One region of the Vibrio sp. YMD68 genome, then DNA from elsewhere that is predicted to be linked to it. Evidence: predicted binding sites of a transcription regulator. Region 1 holds the regulator's gene; each other region holds the start of a gene.
What was found. Region 1 encodes PurR, which represses purine synthesis genes. Its sites were predicted from a motif close to TNANGNAAACGTTTNCNTNA; they were not measured.
Positions count from the first base shown of each region.

Region 2: purT (formate-dependent phosphoribosylglycinamide formyltransferase) is a predicted target of PurR. The motif match lies at 3,884-3,903, and genes of this name have one in related genera.
Region 3: QF117_RS06425 (NCS2 family permease) is a predicted target of PurR. The motif match lies at 5,885-5,904, and genes of this name have one in related genera.

Region 1 covers NZ_CP124614.1:1,260,442-1,268,486, forward strand. The annotation lists gene QF117_RS11945 (alpha/beta hydrolase) at 1-792, shown strand, start outside; gene QF117_RS11950 (TVP38/TMEM64 family protein) at 893-1,585, opposite strand; gene QF117_RS11955 (TfoX/Sxy family DNA transformation protein) at 1,731-2,321, opposite strand; cyclic di-GMP riboswitch class I at 2,435-2,537, opposite strand; gene purR (HTH-type transcriptional repressor PurR) at 2,680-3,687, opposite strand; gene torD (molecular chaperone TorD) at 3,935-4,582, opposite strand; gene torR (two-component system response regulator TorR) at 4,825-5,541, shown strand; gene elyC (envelope biogenesis factor ElyC) at 5,726-6,529, opposite strand; gene mukF (chromosome partition protein MukF) at 7,028-8,045, shown strand, end outside.
Region 2 covers NZ_CP124614.1:1,795,469-1,803,513, reverse strand. The annotation lists gene QF117_RS14330 (class I SAM-dependent methyltransferase) at 1-490, opposite strand, end outside; gene QF117_RS14325 (phosphoribosylglycinamide formyltransferase) at 729-1,502, opposite strand; gene QF117_RS14320 (thiopurine S-methyltransferase) at 1,812-2,468, shown strand; gene purT (formate-dependent phosphoribosylglycinamide formyltransferase) at 2,647-3,822, opposite strand; gene QF117_RS14310 (SLC13 family permease) at 4,124-5,542, shown strand; gene QF117_RS14305 (ATP-binding protein) at 5,552-6,889, shown strand; gene QF117_RS14300 (response regulator) at 6,876-7,349, shown strand; gene QF117_RS14295 (TetR/AcrR family transcriptional regulator) at 7,603-8,045, opposite strand, start outside.
Region 3 covers NZ_CP124614.1:100,645-108,689, forward strand. The annotation lists gene recG (ATP-dependent DNA helicase RecG) at 1-1,266, opposite strand, end outside; gene trmH (tRNA (guanosine(18)-2'-O)-methyltransferase TrmH) at 1,515-2,201, opposite strand; gene spoT (bifunctional GTP diphosphokinase/guanosine-3',5'-bis pyrophosphate 3'-pyrophosphohydrolase) at 2,292-4,412, opposite strand; gene rpoZ (DNA-directed RNA polymerase subunit omega) at 4,528-4,800, opposite strand; gene gmk (guanylate kinase) at 4,983-5,606, opposite strand; purine riboswitch at 5,991-6,090, shown strand; gene QF117_RS06425 (NCS2 family permease) at 6,164-7,534, shown strand; gene QF117_RS06430 (YicC/YloC family endoribonuclease) at 7,618-8,045, opposite strand, start outside.

The sequences.
Region 1 (8,045 bases):
CAAACTCTACTTTTTCATAAGACATACGAACACCCTTCAAGTAACGAGTGGGTGGTTTTTGTGCACGGGGCAGGTGGAAGCTCGTCGATATGGTTCAAACAGATTAAAGCATACAAAGAGCATTTCAATATCTTGCTGCTTGATCTTCGTGGGCATGGGAAATCAAATCTATTCATCAAAGATCTTATTGCGAATCGTTATACGTTTAGAGAAGTGACCTTGGATATTTTGAAAGTACTGGATCACGTTAAGATTCGCTCTGCCCACTTCGTTGGCATGTCGCTAGGAACGATCATCGTTCAGAATATTGCAGAGATTGCGTCAGAGCGTGTGCATAGTATGGTTTTAGGGGGCGCTGTAACACGGCTCAATATTCGTTCTCAGATATTAATAAAGCTAGGTGATTTGAGTAAACACATCATCCCGTACATGTGGTTATATCGTTTGTTTGCGTACGTTGTTATGCCTCAGCGCAACCAGAAAGAGTCTCGTCATATGTTTGTACGAGAGGCAAAAAAATTATGCCAGAAAGAGTTTAAACGTTGGTTTATTTTGACGGCGGAAGTCAACCCATTGATGAGGTACTTCAAAAATAGAGAGTTGCCAATCCCAACACTTTATTTAATGGGTGAGCAAGACTATATGTTTATTCAACCAGTCAAAGAAATGGTTGCGGCTCATCAAGATAGCAAACTGCTAGAAATACCTAATTGCGGTCATGTGTGTAATGTTGAGCGCCCGGAAGAATTTAATCGTTACTCGATAGAGTTTATTAAAAACTGCACTCGATAGGTTGATCCCACTCACGCAAGAATCCCACCCACGCAAGATCAATTAGGTGCTACACGAGCCTTATTCTGTAGCACCACGCCTTTTTTTCCTCAAGAATACGTTACCCTTCATTTTGCTTCGCAGAGTCACTCTTTCTTATTATCGTCATGGCTTTCTTGGTGATGATTGGAAATAACCCCAACAAAACAAACGATAGAATCACAGGCAAAGAGACAATGCCTGAAAGGCTTTCTATATTGGCGAGTTGGGTTCCCGCATTAAGATAGACGGCCGTACCCGGTAGCATACCGAGTTGACTCACGAGGTAGAATCTTAAAGCTGATATTGGCGTCAATCCCATCAAAAGGTTGATCAGAAAGAATGGAACAACAGGGATAAGGCGCAGTGAAAAAAGATAAAACGCGCCGTCTTTTTCTACCCCTTCATTAATTGTAGAGAGTTTGGAGCCGAATTTTTTTTGAACCCATTCCTTCAACAAAAATCGACTACTAAGAAAGGCAAGCGTTGCGCCTATTGAGCTGGCAAAAGAAACCAAAACCAGGCTGGTCCAAAACCCAAACAGCGCGGCACCTAATAGAGTTACAACCGCAGCACCTGGGATAGAAAATGCGACCACAACGATATAAATTGCAAAGTAGCTTAGAGCTGCGATTGCAAAGTTGGATTCAATAATATTACTCAATGATTCTTGCTGTGACTTTGCATTCTCTAAAGTCAAAAGGTGCCCGTAATTTATCGTAAGAAATAGAATGGTGCCGATCAGAAAAATGGCAAAGAGTATTTTTTTATTCATAGTTATAGAACCTGTAAGGTGATGTGCGTATAGAGAACCGTATTAGGGTAAAAAAATTTCAAGTATCAATAGAATAAACAGATTCAAATTTTGATGCCGATAATGAGACATAAAAAAACCAACATATGAATGTTGGTTTTTTGAGTTATCTTAATCGATTCGCGAGTTCTTCCCGTCTCTCTTGGGGAATAACAGACCAGTGAGTCCCCTTAATAGCACCTTCTAGCGCCCAAAGGAGCTCCAAGCCCACATCTGATGGGTGAGATTGCTGAATGGCCTTATAAGCGGCTACAGAGCCTTGCTCCTCAAGAGTTGCCACAGAATCAATCCCCGCTTTTTTCAGCATTCTTTCCGTTGCTAACCTAAGATTTGGTAAATCCTTAAGGCGATCCGGTTTTGCAGATGCTTGGCTTTCTTTTTCTTTCTTTGCGATCTCTAATGAGCTTTTTGCTTCAGCGAGAGTGGCTGCGGAATCTGACATCCAATCATCAGGTAACGCATAATATTTGGTTACGACAGGGTGTCCGCGCTTTTTATAGACATATGGCATATAGCCTTGCTGCTTGAACTTTTTAACGGCAATGCTATCGGCTCTTATGTGAAGTTTGTCATTTACAACAAGTGCAAACATTGTGTCTTCAACAAAAATACCGAAACCGCCAAACATTGAACGAGACTTTACTCGTCCAAGCTGTTCAAACAGCCTCATTGAGTCTTTTAGTATTGGTTTATCCATGCTGTATGTTCTCGGTGTATGTTAAATACGCCACCAAATCAGGTCCGAGAGGTTAGCAAAATATGCAGAAACTGTGTCATTTACGGGTAAATTTTATGTTTGCATTGCTTGCCATCGGTAACCCCGCTACCTACCAACTCCTGTGATAAACAGAATGTTTGGTTAAGGCCGGAGGCTTTGCGTCCCACCCTTTCAAGTGGTTTGCCCTGTGCGTGACTAAAAATAAAGCTTTGATCAATCTGAATGAATATCACTAAACCGCTTGGTTACTGTGATGTTCATCCAACAAATTCATCTCAATAATGAGTCTAAACTATAACATATAATTAGCAAGTAAAGAAAAGCCAGTCAACACAGCCTACTTATTGAGATCCTTTACGGTGTTTCGTTCTACGATTTCAGGGTGCATCTCAAATATGCGCTTTTCATGATCTTTATCTTTGATTCTCTCAAGCAAAATTTCAAATGCATTTTTACCTACACGACGTTTGGGTTGGTGTACGGTCGTTAGTGGAGGCGAAAAGTATTCAGCAAGCTCAATATTGTCATAACCGATGACAGAGATATCGTTAGGAACGTTAATCCCTTTTTGCCCTAAGCGACTGATTAAACCGAGAGCCATCGTGTCGTTGAAACAGAAAATGGCCGTTGGTTTGTTGTCCATCGCTGCAATTTGGTCTGCCGCTAAGACAGCAGTATCACACTCAAAGTTACCTTCTAAGATCCAATCTTCATCGATTTTCAGGTTGGCTTCTGTCAATGCACGCTTAAAGCCTAAAATGCGCTCTTGGCATGCTGCTTTTTCAAAATGCCCGCTGAGACAAGCAATATCTTTATGGCCTTTATCAATCAGGTATTTTGTGGCGAGATAACCCCCTTCTTCTGAATTATCGATTATTTTATCGGCCTGGGAGCTTTCCGGGCCCCAATCCATCACAACCTTTGGAATGGTTGAGTGACGGTCAAGCATTTCTCGGAGTTCTTCAGTAAGGTCCGAACACATGACAAGAATGCCATCCACTCGTTTTTCGGCCAGCATTCGAATATAGTCACGCTGTTTTTCATAGATACCGCCGGTGTTACAAAGAATCAGCGTGTAGCCTTGGCGATAACAATAGCTTTCAACACCGTCAATGACTTCAGAAAAGAAAAGGTTTGTAGATTGAGTGACCAGCATACCAATCGTACGTGTTGTATTGCATTTTAAGCTGCGGGCAACGGCACTTGGGGCGTAGTTGAGTTCTTCAACGGCTTTATTCACTTTTTCTTGTGTCGTTTCTGCCACGAATCGCGTTTTATTGATAACGTGAGAAACCGTGGTCGTTGATACGCCAGCTAAGCGAGCAACATCTTTAATTGTGGCCATAATTCTTTTCCTGTTAATTGCTGTTGCAATTCCATTCACTAACAAAGCGTTTCAGTGCTTACATGAGCAAAAACATCTTACATCAGTAAAAACACAAAAACCGCCAATAATAGCGGTTAGTTAGTCATTCTTTTGTCGTTATTATTTTAATTTTAGACTTCATGTGAAGTACAAGCAATGAAAAGCGGTCATATTCGCGTGATCTAAAACTACAATTAGACAATATCATGGTGTTTATATTGAGTTTTTACTCGCCAGCTAAGTATTGGCAATCGAGTTCCAGAAAAGCACCCATCAATTCAGATACCGCAGCATAGAAACCGAAATCATCCAATTGCTGACATTTATGAGCAAATTGCGGGACCCAAGATAACAAGTAGGTTGAGATAAACTGTTTTTGCTCAATCAGTGCTTGGTCAAGATGCTTTTCGATTTCAACTTCATTGGAACGGATAATCAGGTGACCTAAAAAATCAAGTTCAATAGCGATATGATCAGCCGGTTCATTGAGGGTTTCATGAACGGTCACATTATGCTTCGCCATCAGCTCAGCCATTTCCTTTGCAGGAGTATCATTGAGTATCCCAGCCTCGCCAATATAAATTGACGCGTATGGCAGAGCTGAATCTTTATCTGACTTTAAAAATAGGTCACAAAAATCAGCAGATAACTCAAGTTGCGCATCTTCTCTGTCTTGCAGTCGATTCAGTGCGTCAACGAGTTTATCAATCGCAGGTTTTAATGATGGGTTCTCTCCCAAACCAGTGAGGAAAGCTCTAATCTGAGCAGACTGGTACTGTTCGATATCCGCTTCGGTGAGCTCCTTGGCGAATAGGCTAGATAGCCACCAGTAGATTTCAGCCCGTTTTTCGTTGAATGCTTTTGTTTCTTGCATTGTCATTAGCCTTAACAGAAATTATCTTTCTAGTTTAGCGAATAAAAATGAATAGGGTTACTTAAGAGTGTGATAAATATTGTGAAATTATGTCGTATTATGAACAGATTCAGCGAGCTTGTTTTGAATCAATAAACTTGCAAGATTTGTCCAAACTTAACCGGATGAGCTAGAATTGTGATGAATTATGAATAGAATGGCTCTAGCAAAATCATTCCAATGAATAAAAATAAGTGAGTTAAATGACTTATCATATACTGGTCGTCGAAGACGATGCTGTAACACGCAGTAAGCTGGTCGGCTACTTTCAGAATGAAGGTTATACGGTGAGTGAAGCTCAAAGCGGTGAACAGATGCATGAAATATTGCAAATGTCCTCTGTCGATTTGGTCATGCTCGACATTAACCTTCCAGGCTCTGATGGTCTGATGTTGACACGAGAACTACGAAGTCAGTCGGACATTGGTATTATTCTAGTAACCGGGCGAACGGACAGCATTGATAAGATTGTTGGCTTAGAAATGGGTGCGGATGATTACGTCACCAAACCCTTTGAATTACGTGAACTGCTGGTTCGAGTGAAAAATTTATTGTGGCGGATCTCAACAGCAAAGAATGCCTCTTCTCTCTCTGCGGTAAAAAAAGACGCCAACGAGAAATTGGTTCACTTTAGTGATTGGACGTTTGATATTCAGCGCAGAGCACTTAGCCGTGATGGTGTTCCGGTTAAACTGACCAAAGCAGAATACGAATTGCTTGTTGCGTTATCATCGTACCCTAACCAAGTATTAAGCCGAGAACGTATACTCAACATGATCAGTCACCGCGTCGATGCACCAAACGATCGTACTATTGATGTGTTGATCAGACGCATGAGAGCGAAAATGGAATACGATGCAAAGAACCCGCAAATTTTTGTCACTGTCCATGGCGAGGGGTATATGTTTGCCGGAGATTAAATCTAGTATTCCCACAATATTGTCTTCCCACAAGCACTGTATTCCTACAACCATGGCATTCCCATAATCATTGGATTTATCCATAGGATAGACAAAAAAGCCCGAAGTTGATGACTTCGGGCTTTTTAATATGGGAGCGTTCTATCTCGGAGATTTGTAGAGTTAACCGTGTTATGGATGACGCCTAAAGCGTATTATCTTCCACTTCCAAAACGTTTTCTTCGTAATTGGCGGCTTTATCACGTAATGTCTGCCAGGCCGTCCCTAAGGTTTCGTGCCAATATCGTTCGGTTTGCTCTAGGTAACGCGCTCTTGGTGTGTATTTTTCCCACGGCTGATTAATATTTTGGTGGGCCAAGTAGTTAGTCGGCGCAGGAACGGGTTTAATCCCAGCGGAGTGAAACTCGTTTAGTGAACGCTGCATATGACTTGCGGATGTGACGAGTATCAGTTTTTTCTGGCCGACAAACGCCGCGGCTTGTCGCGCTTCTTCCCACGTATCTTTGGCTGTTTCCAGCAAGATAATATCAGACTTGGATACCCCTAACGCGAGTGCAACTTTCGCCATCATTCGCGCGTTACTAAATTCAGAACCTCCAGCGTAACCTGAAAGAATCAGTTTAGAACCAGGGTACATACGAGAGATCCGAATCCCTTCGCTCAGTCTCATCAACGCAGTACGACTGAGTTCTGAGGTGGGGGGTATTTGATCGTCGACCACATGCCCACTGCCAAGAACCATCACGTAATCGATAGGTTCATCGATGGGTAAAAAGGCGGAGTAAGTACGTTCCATTGGCATTAGCAGGCGCGTAGAGATAGGTTGGAAAGCAATGAGGAAAATACCGCAAAGAGAAAACAATACGACAAAACATCCTGTCTTTCGTTTAGCGGTAAACATAATAAGCATCAAGCCTAAAAAACCAACAATGAGCATTGCAGGTAAAGGCATCAACAATGAAGAAACAATCTTTTTCAGCTCAAACATACAAAAATAGTCCGAAAAAACACCACTTGATAATAAAAATAGGAGAATCCTTCTCTATTCCTACCATTCCTATGACAGAATAGCGGGACAATTCTTTATCATAACCCAACTGTTGTAAGCGAACGCCGTGATTTCGACGATATCGCCCACAAATTTGTAAAAAACATGGATGGTTTGAGTAAAGCCTAGGCACGCCAAGTCATTGTTTGGGAAGACCTTCGGTTCTTTTTACAAGGTATGAACATGGGTCTTTGTTACAGAAAGCACTTAGCGACTCGATTATATTGGGCTCGTTAGGAGAAAATAATACGACACTCGTTAGACATTTGTTCACGTAAACGTGACACAGAGTATGGCGTGGATAGGGAACAACCCATAATAAGAAGCAGTGCTGACTCGAGACAAACAGTCATGTCGATGAAGAGCAGTACTTGCCATTAGGCCGATGCATTGACGTATCGATGTGTTGGTAAAAAGAAAAAGAAATCAGGAATAGACATGAGTGAGATGACTCTCAATGTTGCTGAACAGCCAGTGGATGAATTGGTTGGTTGGGTAAAGCAGCACGATTTCTCATTAAACCTCTCAAACGAACGGCTCGCATTTTTAATAGCGTTAGCGGTTTTAAGTGATAATAGGTTTGATGAAGAACTGGGTGAAGGTGAGTTGCATGATGCTTTTACCATCGTCACTCGGATGTTTGAAAATACCGGAGAAGCCTCCGCCTTTCGCGCGAATAACGCGATCAATGAATTGGTCAAGCAACGTCTAATCAGCCGTTTCACCAGTGAAGTGACGGATGGGGCGAGTATATACCGATTATCATCGCTTGCTATCGGCATCACCGATTACTACCTGCGTCACCGAGAATTTTCCAAGTTGAAACTATCAATTCAGCTTTCTATGGCTGCTGATGAAATGGCGAAAGCGTCTAAGTCAGCCCACGAAGGTGGCGATGCGACGCACTGGAAAAAGCGAGTGTATGGCGTTTTGAAATACTCGGTGGGTGAAATATTCGACCAAATCGATCTCAACCAACGAGTGATGGACGAACAGCAGCAGAACGTAAAGCTTCAAATAGCAGAGCTATTGAATAAAGACTGGCGAGAAGCCATTAATAATTGCGAATCTTTACTGTCAGAAACGTCGTCGACATTAAAAGAGCTGCAAGATACCTTGCAAGCCGCAGGTGATGAACTGCAAACCCAAATTCTCGATATTCAAGGGTTGGTCTATGGTGATCCTGCCCTTGCAGAGATTGAAGAAGCTTTGTTCAGTTTGCAAACTAAACTAGATCGAATCATCAGCTGGGGTCAGCAGGCTATCGACCTTTGGATAGGGTACGATCGCCATGTGCATAAATTCATTCGTACGGCGATAGACATGGATCAAAATCGTGCATTCAGCCAACGCCTGCGTCAATCGGTTGCCGATTATTTTGATTCTCCATGGCATCTGACTTATGCCGATGCTGAACGATTGAGTGACTTACGAGATGAAGCCCTTGTTCTTCGTG
Region 2 (8,045 bases), 540 kb from region 1:
CTTTTTTACGAACCGCCACATCAGAGCGTTCATAGATATTGCAATCAGGAAAGCACTCAACCAAGGCGTCAACCAATGTACTCTTGTTATATTCAGCGCCAGCACTGAGGAGCTGACACACTAAGTAATTTTGAAATCTATCGATGGTGATACCAGGCAGTGAATCAGACTCTGCAGCGATCAATCGGTAGCCAGTGAGTCCATCGCGTTCGATGATATCGTCACGCAATAGCTGTGCTTGGCGAATTTTTTCAACAAAGAAGGCTTTATCGATATCTCGTTTCTCAAAACTCCATACACGCGCGCGGATCTGAGAGGTAGGAGAATACGCTGCTTTTGCCAGCCATTGACCGTTATTGGCGTACACATCAACGGTTTCTCCCGATTGTGGTTCACCTTCTACACGGTGAATGCCTCGTGAAAAAACCCAAGGATGTTTGCGACGTAAAGATTTGTCTCGGCCTTTAACCAGATAAATAGCGGGAGTCATGTACTTACTCAATAGATAATTTTGGTGCGCTATTGTCTTGTATGTACCCATGAAATGCAATGAGAGACTGCACGGCTAGTCCTTCTAGAAATATCGGTCTAAACAGTTGCCTGTCTCTTCTGTTTTGAAATAAAAAGGCCAAATGCGAATTGCACCTGGCCTGTTAGTTTATTCTATTTGCGTCGTTGCTCTTTTGAATGCCGCTTTCTCTATGAGTTAAAGATAGTACACAGAGTGGTTATGCTGCCTTAATGTGCGTAGTGATATACGGTTGCCACGCGTCTTGATAGAGCTGTAGAGATTGATTTCTCATCTTGTTAATTTGCGTCAATTCAAACTGTTCCAAATCTCTTTGCTCGGCTGCCGCTTTACGTTCGATCTGCTGTATCACTTCGTAAAGGTCATGCTCAGGTCCATTCTTCACATCCGCAATCGCTTGAAGATGAACTTGTACTTCCGCGATAATATTGGTCTTGGGTAGCTTAACCAGCAAATTCAAATCTCGGTAGCCAGAGGGTGCTGGACTCTTAAATCGGTTTTTGACTTTTACAATCTCCGTTTCTCTATCCAACGCTTCATAGACTTCCATCAAGCTTTCTACATCGTTAGCGATGATTGTCGCTCTTGCGACATCAGTAATGCGCTCCACTTTTCCACCAAGCTCATGTTTTATTTTATCTTGAGCACGGTGTGAAGATTTAATACCAGCAAAATATGCATGAGTTTGAGTGAGTAATGCTGTGCTGTTGCAGATATCTTCAAGTTCAAATTGCGCCTGATGAGATTTACTGTATAGCGTGTCAAAGTCTGAATATGGCTGAATCGGGGTGACATTGGTTGATTGAATAGCATACAAGCCGCTTAAGTTGTGTTTAAACAACTTAGCGCATACTTCGTTATGGCTGGTCGAAAGCTTGTCTTCATCCGCTGGTGAAGTCGGAAGCGCTGCGAATGCAGGTGCACGGGTCAGCATCAAAAGCATCATTGCTGTCGTACGAAGAAAAAGACTCATTCATTCTCCTTAATAAGTAACCTAGTAAAAAGTGGATATAAAAGACACTAAGTTCAAACAAATTAAGCAACTAAACAAGATATTGGGGTGCTAATAACCCAATCAAACCCTATTATCGCGTTTAGTGCGAGAAGCTAGAAATAGATCACGTTTTATCGCAAATGGCTTAGAAAAACGTAATTTACCCTGAACTGTGTAGTCATTATATCGGGCGTATATTAATGGGATATGAACACACTGGTTATAAATAATTTAACACGTTAAAATCCAATACATTGACCAAAATATCTTCAAACACAAGGAACAACAATGAACGATCCAGACTTTTGGCACAGTAAGTGGGCCGCAAATCAAATTGGATTTCATTTGGAAGATGTGAATCCATTATTAATTCAGTATTGGCCAAAAACACAACCCCAAAGAAGCGATTCAGTGTTGGTGCCATTGTGCGGAAAATCAGAAGATTTGGTGTGGTTGGCGACCCGCCATGATGATGTCCAAGGGGTTGAGCTAAGTAACATTGCCGTACGTTCCTTCTTTGCTGAACATTTTTACACACCAACCGTGACGACGATAAGTAGCCAACATCAGCTGTATCAGTTTGACGAGCTTTCAATCTACAACGGAGATGTCTTTACTGCGCCGATAGAGCCGGTTGATATTGTCTATGATAGAGCAGCTCTCATCGCGCTACCTGAATCCATGCGCAGTGACTATGTGAGTTTGATTAAAGGGAAGTTGGCTGAGAAAGGCCGCATTTTACTGGTCACGCTCGACTACCCGCAGACTGAAATGGCGGGGCCTCCGTTTAGCGTTCCTCAAAGCGAAATACAAGCTTTGTTTTCAGAGTTTAAGGTCACTCTTTTACATCGTGATGATGCTGATGAACATCATCCCAAGCGAGCTAAAAAAGGATTGACCAGATTCGCAGAAGAAGTTTGGCTGATTGAAAAGTCTAGCGTTTAGTATTGTTTAAGCGATGACTGTGATGGGTATAAGCCATTCACGAATGGGAAACAAAAAATCCTAACCCCTTAAAGGTTAGGATTTTTTATCGTACTTTTTGTGACTTAATTTAGCGTGTCACTGGATCCTGTTTATAACAATAGGCTTGCTCAAGCGAAACGCGATGATAACCATTAAATTAGTAGCTAATGTTGACCTTTTGAGCGCTCGTTATGGCATCTTCTATCGCTTTGTCTACGCTGTGACGACGGGTCAGTGCTACACCTAATCGACGGCGGCCATCAATATCGGGCTTACCGAATAAACGTACCTGGGTTTGAGGCATTGCTAATGCGTCACTGAGTCCATCATAACGGATATTAGTTGATGTCCCTTGCCCTAAAACGACCGCGGAAGCAGAGGCTCCGTATTGAGTAATGCTGTTGATTGGCATACCCGTAAACGCTCGAACGTGCAGTGCAAATTCAGAAAGTTCTTGCGAGATGAGCGTAACCAAACCTGTGTCATGTGGGCGAGGGGAGACTTCGTTAAAGATGACTTTATCGCCTTTAATAAACAATTCAACACCAAAAATACCATAGCCACCCAGCGCATTAACGATTTTCTCCGCACTGTATTCTGCGGCTTCCCTCGCTGAGTCCGTCATGGCTTGTGGCTGCCACGATTCGCGATAATCACCATCTTCCTGGCGGTGGCCAATCGGTTGGCAGAAATGAACGCCATCGACAGCGCGAACCGTCAAAAGTGTAATTTCATAGTCAAAATCAATAAAGCCTTCCACGATGACTCGACCCGCACCAGTTCGGCCACCTTCTTGAGCGTAATCCCATGCTGTTTGAATATCCTCGGAGGATTTGATGACACTTTGGCCTTTACCTGATGAACTCATTACGGGTTTGCACACACAAGGCAGGCCAGCAAATTCAACCGCCGCTTTAAATTCTTCGAATGTATCCGCAAACTTATAGGGCGAGGTCGTGAGGTTTAATTCTTCAGCAGCCAGGCGACGAATACCTTCACGGTTCATGGTGAGTTTTGTGGCGTTCGCAGTTGGGACGACATTGAGACCTTGAGCTTCAAGTTCAACTAATTTGTCGGTTGCGATAGCTTCAATTTCAGGGACCACATAGTCCGGCTTTTCTTGTTCGATAATGGTTTGAAGCGCGTCGCCATCGAGCATATCAAGAACATGGCTACGGTGAGCCACTTGCATTGCTGGTGCGTTTTCATAACGATCACAGGCGATCACTTCAAAGCCTAAACGTTGGCATTCTATGGCGACTTCCTTGCCTAATTCACCAGATCCAAGAAGCAATACTCGAGTCGCATCTTTACTTGTCGCGGTACCAAACATAAAAACCTCGTTATCAATACAGGTAGTAAATTCTGACGGGGATCATACTGATTATCGGCACAAAAGCAAACGTTTGCGTATCGAGTTTTATCATAGAATGAAAAAGAGAAAAACGGATACAGAAAAACAACGTACAAGACACGCTTCATTGACAAAAATAACGTTTCATTGATCTCAAGCGTAGTAAATCAGTGACAACCCCTTAATAATAGACGACTTAAAGGTAAGGAGTATTTACTCCATTAGTGATCCTAGGATCATTATCGTGTCGTTACTTAATCTCAGGAAGAGTTGCCGTACCATGCGTCAGTATATGAAATACATCATTCCCCTTATTATCCCTCTGTTCATTCTATGTTTACCCTTGTCAGCGTTTCCATTTGAGGGCTTGACGATTATCCAACAGCGGGTCATCGCGATATTCTTACTCGCCGCCCTGTGCTGGGTATTTGAGCCAATACCGATTTATGCGACGTCTGTGGTGATCATCGTTTTAGAGCTGTTAATGCTGTCCAATAAGGGAATCTTCTTCTTTCGTTTGGAAGAAGGTCAGCCGCATTTTGGTGAGCTTCTCCAATATCATGAGATCATGGCCACGTTCGCGAGCCCAATCATTATGCTCTTTTTAGGCGGATTCTTCCTTGCAATGGCAGCGACTAAGTACCGGTTAGATGTCAACTTAGCGCGCGTATTGCTCAAACCATTTGGGCAAAACCCTAAGTACGTGATGCTCGGATTGATGCTCATTACCGGCATTTTTTCGATGTTTATGTCGAATACGGCGACAACCGCAATGATGCTGTCGATTTTGACGCCAGTTATCGCGGTTTTTGGCCCTAAAGATCCAGGCAGAGTGGCATTTGCATTGTGCATACCCGTTGCGGCAAATATTGGTGGGATAGGCACACCCATAGGAACCCCACCCAATGCGATCGCGCTGAAATATCTAGTGGGTGACAATCTTATAACCTTTGGTGAATGGATGGCGTTTGGTGTGCCGTTCGTTGTTGTTATGATGGCGTTGGCGTGGTTCTTAATCGGGTCAATTTATAAAGCCGATCAGAAAACCATCAACCTGAGCATCAAAGGCAAGTTTTTGAAAACGCCAAAAGCGATTATTGTTTACATCACCTTTGCATCAACGATCATATTGTGGCTGATGGGGTCATCTCACGGCATGAATTCCTACACTGTGGCTCTTATCCCGGTCGCTATTTTCTCACTGACCGGCATTATCAACAAAGAAGATTTGAAAAAGATCTCGTGGGATGTTCTGTGGCTTGTTTCTGGTGGTATCGCGTTAGGTCTGGCGTTAGATAAAACGGGCCTCGCAAGATTGATGGTGCACAGTATCCCGTTCGACGAATACTCACCATACGTTGTATTATTTGGCGCGGCGACCCTATGTTTAGTCATGGCTAACTTTATGTCTCATACAGCAACGGCCAACTTGCTTATGCCTATCATGGCTGCTCTGGGCGCTTCAATGGCATCTTTAACCCCTTTGGGTGGCGAGTTAACCTTGATTCTCGTTGTCACTTTTGCCGCTTCGCTGGGCATGTCTTTACCCATCAGTACGCCGCCTAATGCATTGGCACACGCGACAGGGCAAGTTCAGACCCATCAAATGGCGAAAGTAGGCGTGATTCTGGGTGTAGTTGGCGTGTTATTGAGTTTTGTTATGGTGTGGATCTTACACTCTGTGGGCCATATAGGGTAACTACGGACGATGCCTAATAGTAAATTCAATCAACTCATTGGTCGTTATTTTAGTGATAACGATAGAAAACTGTCCCCAATTGCTGGCACCGTCGTTCTAGAGCAGGGCGGGCATAACGACAGGTTGTATTACGTAGTTAGTGGTGAATTAGAGGGTTATTTCACCAAAGGTGGCGATCTACAAACTAAGGTCTTTTCAGCGTCGGAAGGGGCCTTTATTGGTGTACACAGTTTCTTTTCTGAAACGTGGATCGCCTCGTCTACCGTTGTGGCTAAATCTGATACTCAGCTCGCATGGATAGACAGAACCACACCAGCCTTTGAACCAGAAAACTATGGCCCATTAACGGCTCAATTTACCCCTGTTATTGTCAATGAACTGTCACGTCGCCAGCGCAGAGCCACAGAAGAAGCGTTAGCCAAAGAACAAGCGTTACAAAAGTTACACACCGCAGAACAAATGACAACGCTAGGGCAGCTAGCTGCTGGAATAGCGCACGAGCTTAACAACGCGATTGGTGTTGTGAGCAGTACATCTGATCGATTAGAGTCTGTGTTATTAACGTTACTCGAAGAGATTCATCCGGAAGCGAGCCAGTTTTTTGATGTGGGTTTAATGCAAGGTCAAAAGAGTCCCTCCAGTGAAGTTCGTAAAAGGGGAAAGCTATTTGAACAAAAGTACAATTTACCCAAGGACATCGCAAGAGAGCTTGCTCGCGCAGTGAAAGCCGATGAAGTGAATGATCATTGGTTAGCGTCTCCCAAAGACGCGATTCGTTATTGGCAAATGGGACGCGACATACATGATCTTCGCTTGGCGTCAAAACACACCGTGGGAATTGTAAAATCGGTGAAACAACTCGGTCGTACCGACATCGATTTAGATGAAGAACTGGATGTGAATGATTCCATTCATCGGGCGGTGGCATTATTACAAAGTGATTTACGTAGAGTCTCTGTGCGTATTCGACCCGCTGAGCTTCCACCATTCAAAGGGTCACAAACTGAGCTTGTTCAGATCTGGGTGAACATCATTAAAAACGCCTGTGATGCAATGGAAGAGTGTGACGAACCCGCCATCGATATTCATACTCGGGTGCATAAAAATAGGATTTTAGTCACGGTGACCAATAATGGCCCTGAGATAGAACCTGCGATCCGAAGAAAGATCTTTCAACCTAATTTTACGACAAAAAAAGGCGGCTTATCATTTGGCCTAGGCCTTGGGCTCTCTATAGTCAAACGTATTGTTGCTGGGTACTCCGGCAGTATTGCAGTAAAAAGCGACAGAGAGAAAACAATTTTTAGAATCAAGTTACCAATCGAGGATGAACATGGAGAAGCTTAATTTAATTTGCGTTGACGATCAGCGAGAAGTGTTGAGTGCGGTACTTCAAGATTTGGAACCATTGACTCATTGGCTAAATATAGAAGATTGCGAATCGGCTGACGAAGTGTTGGAGCTGATGGATGAATTAGATGCGGATGGTGAAATGGTTGCTGTGTTGATTTCTGATCATGTTATGCCAGGAAAAACCGGCGTTGAACTGCTCACGGAAGTCTCTTTAGATTCACGTTTTAGGCATACAAAGAAAATCTTGTTGACAGGTCAAGCCACACAGTCGGATACGATTGAGGCAATCAATGTCGCTGGGATAAATCACTACTTTGAGAAACCTTGGGCGAGTGACGTGTTGATCAGCACAATTCGAACGCTGGTGACGCAATACATCTTTGAGCAAGGGTTAGACTATACGCAGTACCAATCCGAACTTGATCAGCAAGTGGTGTTTTCACATCTTAGATAGGCGTTAGCTACTCATCTTCACCTAGTCCTACAGCGGAATAGGAACAGTCATCGCCATAGCGATAAAATTAATGCTCAGCAATTGCTGAGCATTATTACATTGTATGGAATTACTGCTTTCAGCGACATTACTTCTTCTCTTGTTAATCAGTTTTCGATGACCGTTATATAATTACTAATAATAAGATAAATCGCGGACTTAGCACTAAACTCGGTGAGTATCCGTAAATTAAAGATTAAAACGAGCTCTTTTATCAGGAAAAGTTGCCAAGGGAGAAACAAATTATTCCTTGTAGTGACTGAAAGTCGCTACCATTTCTCGCAGAAATGGCTAAACCAAACATCAATGCTAAAAGGTAGTTAGCCATCGCGTTCGTGTCACAGTCAGCGGCAAGATTACCCGCTTTTATTTCATTTTCAAAAAACGCCGTAAAAGCGTCGCTTGTCTGTTGGTTAATGCCTTGTAATTTTGTTCCGCTTTTTTCAGGTAAGCAGGTCCCCGCAAGCTCAGACGTACTATGACAAATTAAACATCCTTTTGGGAGGTTACTATCGGTCAACATCCTAGCTGTAGATGTTAAGAAGTTTTTCAGCCGATCTTGTAAACAGATATTTGCCTCCACAAGATGAGTTGAATGAACGAGAGCATATTTCTCTAAATAAAGCTCAAGCGATTGATTAAACAAATTTTCTTTAT
Region 3 (8,045 bases), 1.2 Mb from region 1:
CTGATGCGGATACGCACCTTGCTTGGCCCCTTTTTCACGAAGCTCTAAGCGCTGGTGAACCCCAAATCGGTGCTGCTCATCAATAATCACCAGAGTCAGGTTGTGAAATTCAACATGTTCTTGAAAAAGGGCGTGTGTACCGACCACCATCTTTGCTTCACCAGAGGCAATGCGGGCAAGCTCGGTCTGTTTGGCCTTTCCGGTGAGTTTTCCGGCTAGCCACCCCACCGGAATGCCCATTTTCTCAAACCATTGGGTAAAGTTAATTGCATGCTGCTCGGCCAGTAGCTCGGTGGGGGCCATTAATGCCACCTGATACCCGTGTTCTATGGCTCGAACCGCTGCCAGCGCCGCCACTAGGGTTTTACCGGAACCCACATCCCCTTGCACTAAACGCATCATAGGGTGGTTTAAGGTCAGGTCATGTTCAATCTCGTTGACCACTCTTGATTGTGCATTGGTTGGGGTAAAGGGAAGCTGTTCGAGGAGCTGTTTCTTGAGCGTATCAACGGGAGGTAGCGCGATAGCATGGTCTTGTTGACCTTTACTTCGGACTGCGAGCATGGATAAATTTTGCGCCAATAATTCTTCGATGATCAGCCGAACCTGAGCTGGGTGCTTGCCTTCATCAAATTGCTCTAGATTGATACTCGGTGGCGGTCGATGAATCGTATGAAGCGCCTGAGCCAGCGTTTGTTGGTGGTCGTACAGCCCTGCTGGTAACAGTTCTTGTACGGCCGCTTTGTCGAGCAGCGCCAACGATTGATCGGTGATGTTCCTAAGTGTTAATTGTCTTAACCCATCGGTGGTGGGGTACACTGGTGTTAAGGTTTGCTCACTATCTGGGCTCTGTTCTGGCGATGAAAATTTAAAATCAGGGTGAATGATCTCAAGGCCCATTCCTCCCCGTTTTATTTCACCGTAAGCGTGAACCCATTTCCCTTCAGAAAAATTGTTTTTAATACCCGCGGTAAAGTTAAAAAAACGCAGAGTGATGGTGCCATTACCATCACTGATTTTAACGGCGAGCATTTTCCGTTTACCAAAAATGGTATCGACAGACATTACCTTGCCCTGTACCGCAGCCCATAACCCAGCATGAAGCTTTGCAATCGGGTAAACACGTGTACGGTCTTCGTAGCGATAGGGAAGGTGAAACAGCAAATCTTGAACCGTATTTAAGCCAACTTTCCCCAGCTTTTCTGAGACTTTAGCGCCAACACCAGACAGTGAAGTGAGAGGGATAGCGGAAAGAAGTTGGGACATAAAATTCGCTCATAAGGCAGCCGTCGGTGGATAAACCTAGTTAACCATTGGGCTGTGTTTTTGTACAGTCAAAAATGGAAGCAAGATGGAAAGAGAAGGCAGGAAATAGGTAATAAAGAAGCTAGGTAATAGGGTGGAAAAGAGGCCCATCTTCGGTTTCTACCCTATATTGAACTTATTTCTGTCCTATTTTAGGCTTCTTATCTGCTTCTTATCTGCTTCTTATCTGCTTCTTTTCGACTCAGCTTTTATGCTTTTTGCATCTCTTTCCACCAGGCTTCATCGGCCACGATTTGTCCTTCGTGATCCAGAGGTGGGTAAGGCAATTTTTTACGTTTCGCGACTTTCGCAAGTACCGGGTGGCCACGTTCAAATAACGTACGGTGAATCGATTCTTCGGGAATAGAGCTTTCTTCTTTATCGTACATGCCGGCCTGTTGGCGCTGGCGCTGCGCTTCGTATAAGACGATCGCGCTCGCCACAGACACATTGAGTGACTGCACCATGCCCATCATTGGAATGATGATGTCTTGATCGGCCAGCTCCAGAGCTTTTCTGGAAGCGCCCACTTTTTCATTACCAAGAATGATGGCTGTTGGTTTAGTGTAATCAATCTCGCGAAAATCAACCGCGGTATCGGATAGGTTCGTGACCAGAATCTGCATACCCTGTGCTTTGAATTCGGCGACTGCATCAACAATGTCATTGTGTGTGTCGACTTCTACCCAGTTTCGTGCACCCGCTGAGGTGTGGCTGAGTGTGCGCATCTGAGCACTTGGCCAAATCGCATGGATTTTGTGAATACCCGTCGCATCAGCAGTACGGATAATAGCCGAAACGTTATTGGGCTTATGGACTTCTTCCAAGCACAAAGTTAGGTCGGTTTGGCGTGCTTTAAGCACTTCTTGAATGCGCTGGTAACGTTCTAAATTCATCGTTTTTAGATTCTTATGATCAGAGTTTACGGTCTGAATAATATAAAAATGCGCCCATTGAGAGCGCATAGTTGTTGGGTACCTAATCGGCTAGTTTCTCTTGCGTCGCACTCGCAGCGCTTGAGGCATCACTCGAATTTTTTTCATGATACCAGCAAGATGAACCCGATCTTTTGTCGTTAGTAGCATGGTGATGGTGTATAAACGCCCATCCCGCTCTTCCGTTGAAATACCGTGAATATTCGAGCCTGTTTTTGAGATAACGTTGGTCAATTGTGCTAAAGCACCTTGGCTATTTTGCATATCAATCGTTAACTCGGTAATGAACTCTTGCTCGTAATCTTCTGTCCATTCAACGCCCATGTACTTATCCGGTTCTTTCTGATAACCACGGACATTCGGACACGTTTCACGGTGAACTACTAAGCCACGACCCGGAGAGACGTGCGCAATGATGTGATCATCTGGAATAGGGTGACAGCAATTAGCAAACGTCAGCAGGATTCCTTCAGCACCACGAATTGGCAGTTTCTTCTTAGGTTTTCCATCTTTGGTCACCACCTCGGTCAATTCATCGCTATCGCCTAGCAAGCGTCGAGCGATGACGATACTCATGAGTTCACCAAGACCAATAGCGGCCAGTAAATCTTCCAGTGTAGGGATTTTGAGGTCACTCAGCACTTGTTGAATATTGTCTTCACTGACATCGGAAATCGACTGATCACCGAGCGCATGATTCAGCAGACGACGACCCAATGTGACCGATTCTTCTCGGCGCATGGTTTTCAGTACTTGACGAATCTTAGTGCGGGCTCGAGAGGTCACCACATAGTTCAGCCAGGCTGCATTTGGGCGCGCGCCAGGTGCACTGATGATTTCGATGGTTTGCCCGTTCTTAAGCGATTTGCTCAGTGGGTATGGGTTTCTATCGACACGAGCACCGACACACATATTGCCTACATCGGTATGCACCGCGTAAGCAAAGTCGACAGCGGTTGCCCCTGCGGGCAGTTCAACGATTCGCCCTTTTGGTGTGAAGACGTAAATTTCATCTGGAAACAGATCCGATTTCACGTTTTCAATGAACTCAAAAGAGTTACCAGCACTTTGCTGAAGTTCGAGTAGGCTTTGCATCCAGCGTTGAGCTTTCACTTGCGCGGTGGTGCCTGTGCGGTCGCCATCGGTTTTATAGGACCAGTGGGCTGCGACACCTTTGTCGGCCATTTGATCCATATCGTCGGTACGAATTTGGACTTCCACCGGAACCCCGTGAGGACCGATCATAGAGGTGTGCAACGATTGATAGCCATTCGCTTTAGGCACCGCAATATAATCTTTCATGCGCCCTGGGCGAGGCTTATACAAGCTATGAACCTGACCAAGCACGCGATAACAAGTGTCAACACTGTCAATGACCACTCGGAACGCGTAAATATCCATAATGGTATGGAATCGCTGATCTTTGGTTTTCATCTTGTTGTAGATTGAATAAAGGTTCTTTTCTCGTCCGAGCACTCGAGCGTTAATCCCGACGTCTTCTAGGCGGCCTTCAATCTCACTGTGAATGCGCTGAATCATCTCTTTTCGGTTGCCACGCGCCGCCTTGACCACTTCTCGAAGGACTCGATAGCGATTAGGGTAGAGCGCTTCAAAACCCAGCTCTTCTAGCTCTGTTTTGATGTTGTGGATACCGAGGCGATGCGCCAAAGGAGAGTATATTTCAAGAGTCTCACGAGCGATGCGACGTTTTTTATCGGGGCGCAATGCACCTAATGTACGCATGTTGTGAGTACGGTCAGCAAGCTTGATTAAAATAACGCGGATGTCTTGCACCATCGCAAGGACCATCTTACGGAAGTTTTCAGCTTGAGCTTCTTTGCGATCTCGAAATTTAAGCTTATCCAGCTTAGACACACCATCAACGAGTTCTGCAACTGTATTGCCAAACTGCGCTTCTAAGTCTTCTTTTGTGACATCACAATCTTCAATGACATCGTGAAGGAGAGCAGCTTGTAGGGTTTCAATATCCAGGCGCATTTCGGCCAAGATACGAGACACAGCAACAGGGTGGATGATGTATGGTTCACCGCTTGAGCGGGTTTGCCCTTCATGGGCGTCTCTTGCTACCACATAAGATTGACGCAGAGCCTCAATTTGAGGCTCTGTTAGGTATTCTTGGGCAACGTCTTTGAGGCTATCAAATAGATACAAATTTATAGGCCCGGCAGGTTGTTTAATTGTATAAGCAACTTACTTTGCAAAGAAATTACTTGCGAACCAGTTCTTCGCGAACCAGTTCTTTACGGACAAGTTCTTTGCGGACAAGCTAGCGAGTGTGAGCGATGCTACTTACTGCTGCGAGTTCTGCTGCTTCTTGCTCTTGTTGCTCTTGGCGCTCACGTGCGTCTAGAACATCTTTAGTAATAAGCCCTTCTTCGATTTCGCGTAGAGCGATAACCGTTGGCTTATCATTCTCTTCTGGCACTAATGAATCTTTACCGCCAGTCTGCATTTGACGAGCGCGGCGTGCCGAAATAAGAACTAGGTCGAAACGATTACCTACTTTTTCAACAGCATCTTGAACAGTTACGCGTGCCATGAGGACTCCAATTAGTTAACGTAAATTTTTAATGACGAGAAAGTATACAAGCTTATATCAATACTTTCTAGCGATTAAATAGATTTGATCCTAAAGGATCTTGTGTAATAAAGGCGCTAAGAGTGAGTGTTAATTCTCAGAGCCGTTATATTCATTTCGCGTATTTTGGCTAGTCAGGTTGACTATTCAGCCAAAAGTGCGTCAAGCATGCCTTTATACTTGGCGGCTTGTTTATCTTGTCTCAATCTTTCGGCGCGGATAATGGCTTTGAAGTCCATCAGAGCGGCATCGAAGTCATCATTAATGATCACGTAGTCGTATTCATTGTAGTGAGAGATCTCTGCTTTTGCTTCTGCCATGCGTTTGGCAATCACAGCATCGCTGTCTTGACCACGAGCATTTAAGCGACGTTCAAGCTCGCCATTTGAAGGCGGTAGAATGAAAACGCTACGAGCCAGTGGCATTTTTTCGCGTATTTGACGAGCGCCTTGCCAGTCAATATCAAGAAAGACATCAATGCCTTTTTCTAAATTTTCTTCAATCCAAACCTGAGAAGTGCCGTAGTAATTACCAAATACTTCTGCGTATTCTAAAAACTGGCCTTTGCCGATCAGATCTTCAAAGTGTTCTTTCTGTACGAAATGGTAGTGAACGCCATCTTGCTCACCCGGACGCATGCCACGAGTCGTATGAGAAACCGATACTTTCATAGCATAGGTTGGATTGGTTTCTAGCATCGCCGAGATCAAGCTAGACTTTCCTGCGCCGCTAGGTGCAGATACGATATATAGAGTACCTTTGCCCATTTGTACTGTTCCACGTTTGGTTGAATGGAAGTCGAAAGTGATTCGTCTTCTATTAAAGATAGCACTGACCCAAATTATCGTCACCTAGGGGTAAATCGTTTGTCGATTTATCGAGGGAATTGGTGATTTTTTAGGCCAGAAAAATGGAGGCGAAGAGTAGCATGTTTTACCTATTCTGGACAAGAGAATGGTCGGGACAATTACATCGCTCTTGATGAGTGGGTATCAGTGAGAGATTCGGATTCGTAAAGAGCAAAGAAGGAAGAACAATGAGTGTTTCTGGCAATCGTTTGCCTATTTGTCAAATGTTTGATTTTTTAGCGTAATTTTTATGCTGCATTCATGTCGAAAATCATTGAATTATTCACCGGAGCGATTAAAATTCGCGCCAAAGTTTTATCGCACTGTATATGTTTAGTGATTTGGTCTAAACGTTTCTACTACTGAGCCTAACTCGGTTGCTACAGTCATTTTTGGTTGTGTCGTTGTAAAACGGAACCCCATATTCAGCGTGATAATCCCACCGAATTTTTAAATTAACTGAATAAGGTTCCGTTGTGAGCATCGATACTAGCATCAAGAATAGTGCGTCTGATTCTTTTCTTGAATCAACCTTCAAGATTACCGAAAGAAAATCCACCATTGGCACCGAGCTGTATGCCGGCTTTATTACTTTCTTGGCCATGAGTTACATCCTCGCGGTTAACCCAGCGATTCTAGGTGATATCCCTGGTATGGATCGCGGTGCCATCTTTACCGCGACCGCATTGGCGGCTGCGCTTGCAACGCTGATTATGGGCGTGTTTGGTAATTACCCTGTGATGCTGGCACCAGGGATGAGCATGAACGGCTTTTTTAAAGGGCTATTGTTCAGTGGCTCTGTCGCTTTGGTATGGCATGAAGCGCTGTTTGGTATTTTCTTATCGGGTGTGCTTTATCTTATTCTTTCGATGACCAGCTTGCGTAAAGCGATGATTGAGTCGATTCCTGAAGATCTTAAGCTGGCGATTACCGTTTCTCTTGGTCTATTCATCGCTTTTCTTGGCTTAAAGAACGCAGGCATCATTGTGTCGAATCCGTTTGTTCTTGTCGGTATGGGTGATATTACCAACCCGCAAGTGCTGATCGCCTTCATCAGTATCTTCATTGCACTAGGCTGTATGGTTCGTGATATTAAACTTGCGACGTTCATTTCGTTTGTTTCAGCGATCGCTTTAACCATTCTTGCTGATATTTTCTTGGGCACCAATCACGCGCCGATTCCAGATCAGTTTGTCACTATGCCACCAAGCATGGAAGGCAGTTTTGGTGCGATCTTTAACTTCTCAGGATTTACCGCAGAGAAGATGTTTGATCTGCTTTTCATCGTTATTATTTTCTTGATTGTCGATTTCTTTGATGGGCTAAGCACGATTGTGGGTGTTGGCCGTGATGCGGGTATTATCGATAAAGATGGCAAAGTACCGAATGCACGTTCAGCATTGGTTGCTGATGCCGGCGGCACCGTGATTGGTTCAGTATTAGGTACGACGTCTATTACCGCATTCTCTGAATCGGGTATTGCTTCTTCACAAGGCGCGAAAACAGGTTTGGCCGCGGTGATGGTTGCCGGCTTGTTCTTAATATCGCTATTTCTATACCCACTGTTCTCCATTTTCTCAGCCGCAATGGTGGCACCAGCGATGGTGGTGGTTGGTATCTACATGATTGGTCGCCTTGGCCAAATTAACTGGGAAAAGAAAGAGGCACGTATCGCTGCCTTCTTTACCATCATGTTTACGGTATTAAGCTTCTCACCAGCCAATGGTATGGCAATGGGCTTTATCAGCTACGCATTCACTATGGTGGTTGCCGGTAAAGGCAAGCAAGTCCACCCAGTTATCTATGCGCTGTGTGTATTGTTCATGACTTACTTGGTTCTATTATAAATTAAGCGATTAACTGCCCAGTAAGAATTAAAAAACCAGAGCAAAAAATGGCTCTGGTTTTTTTGATCTCAAAATAATTAATTCTATTCGATATTCTGGATCTGCTCACGCATCTGTTCGATGAGCACTTTTAGCTCTACGCCTGACGCGGTAATGTCTGTGCTGATAGACTTAGACGCTAGCGTGTTGGATTCACGGTTGAATTCTTGCATCATGAAGTCAAGTTTACGGCCGCAAGCGCCGCCTTTCTTCATCACCGCATTGGCTTCTTTTACGTGCGAATCTAAGCGATCCAGCTCTTCGGCCACATCGGATTTCTGAGCTAACAGAATAAGCTCCTGTTCAACGCGAGAGCCATCAAGCTCAATGTTCGCTTCTTCAAACTTTTTCAATAGACGCTCACGTTGCCATTCTAGAATCTCAGGCATACGAGCGCGTACTTTCACCACTTCTTCCGTAATCGCAGCCAAGCGTTGGTCGATCAGTGCCTTCATGTTGGCGCCTTCGCTTG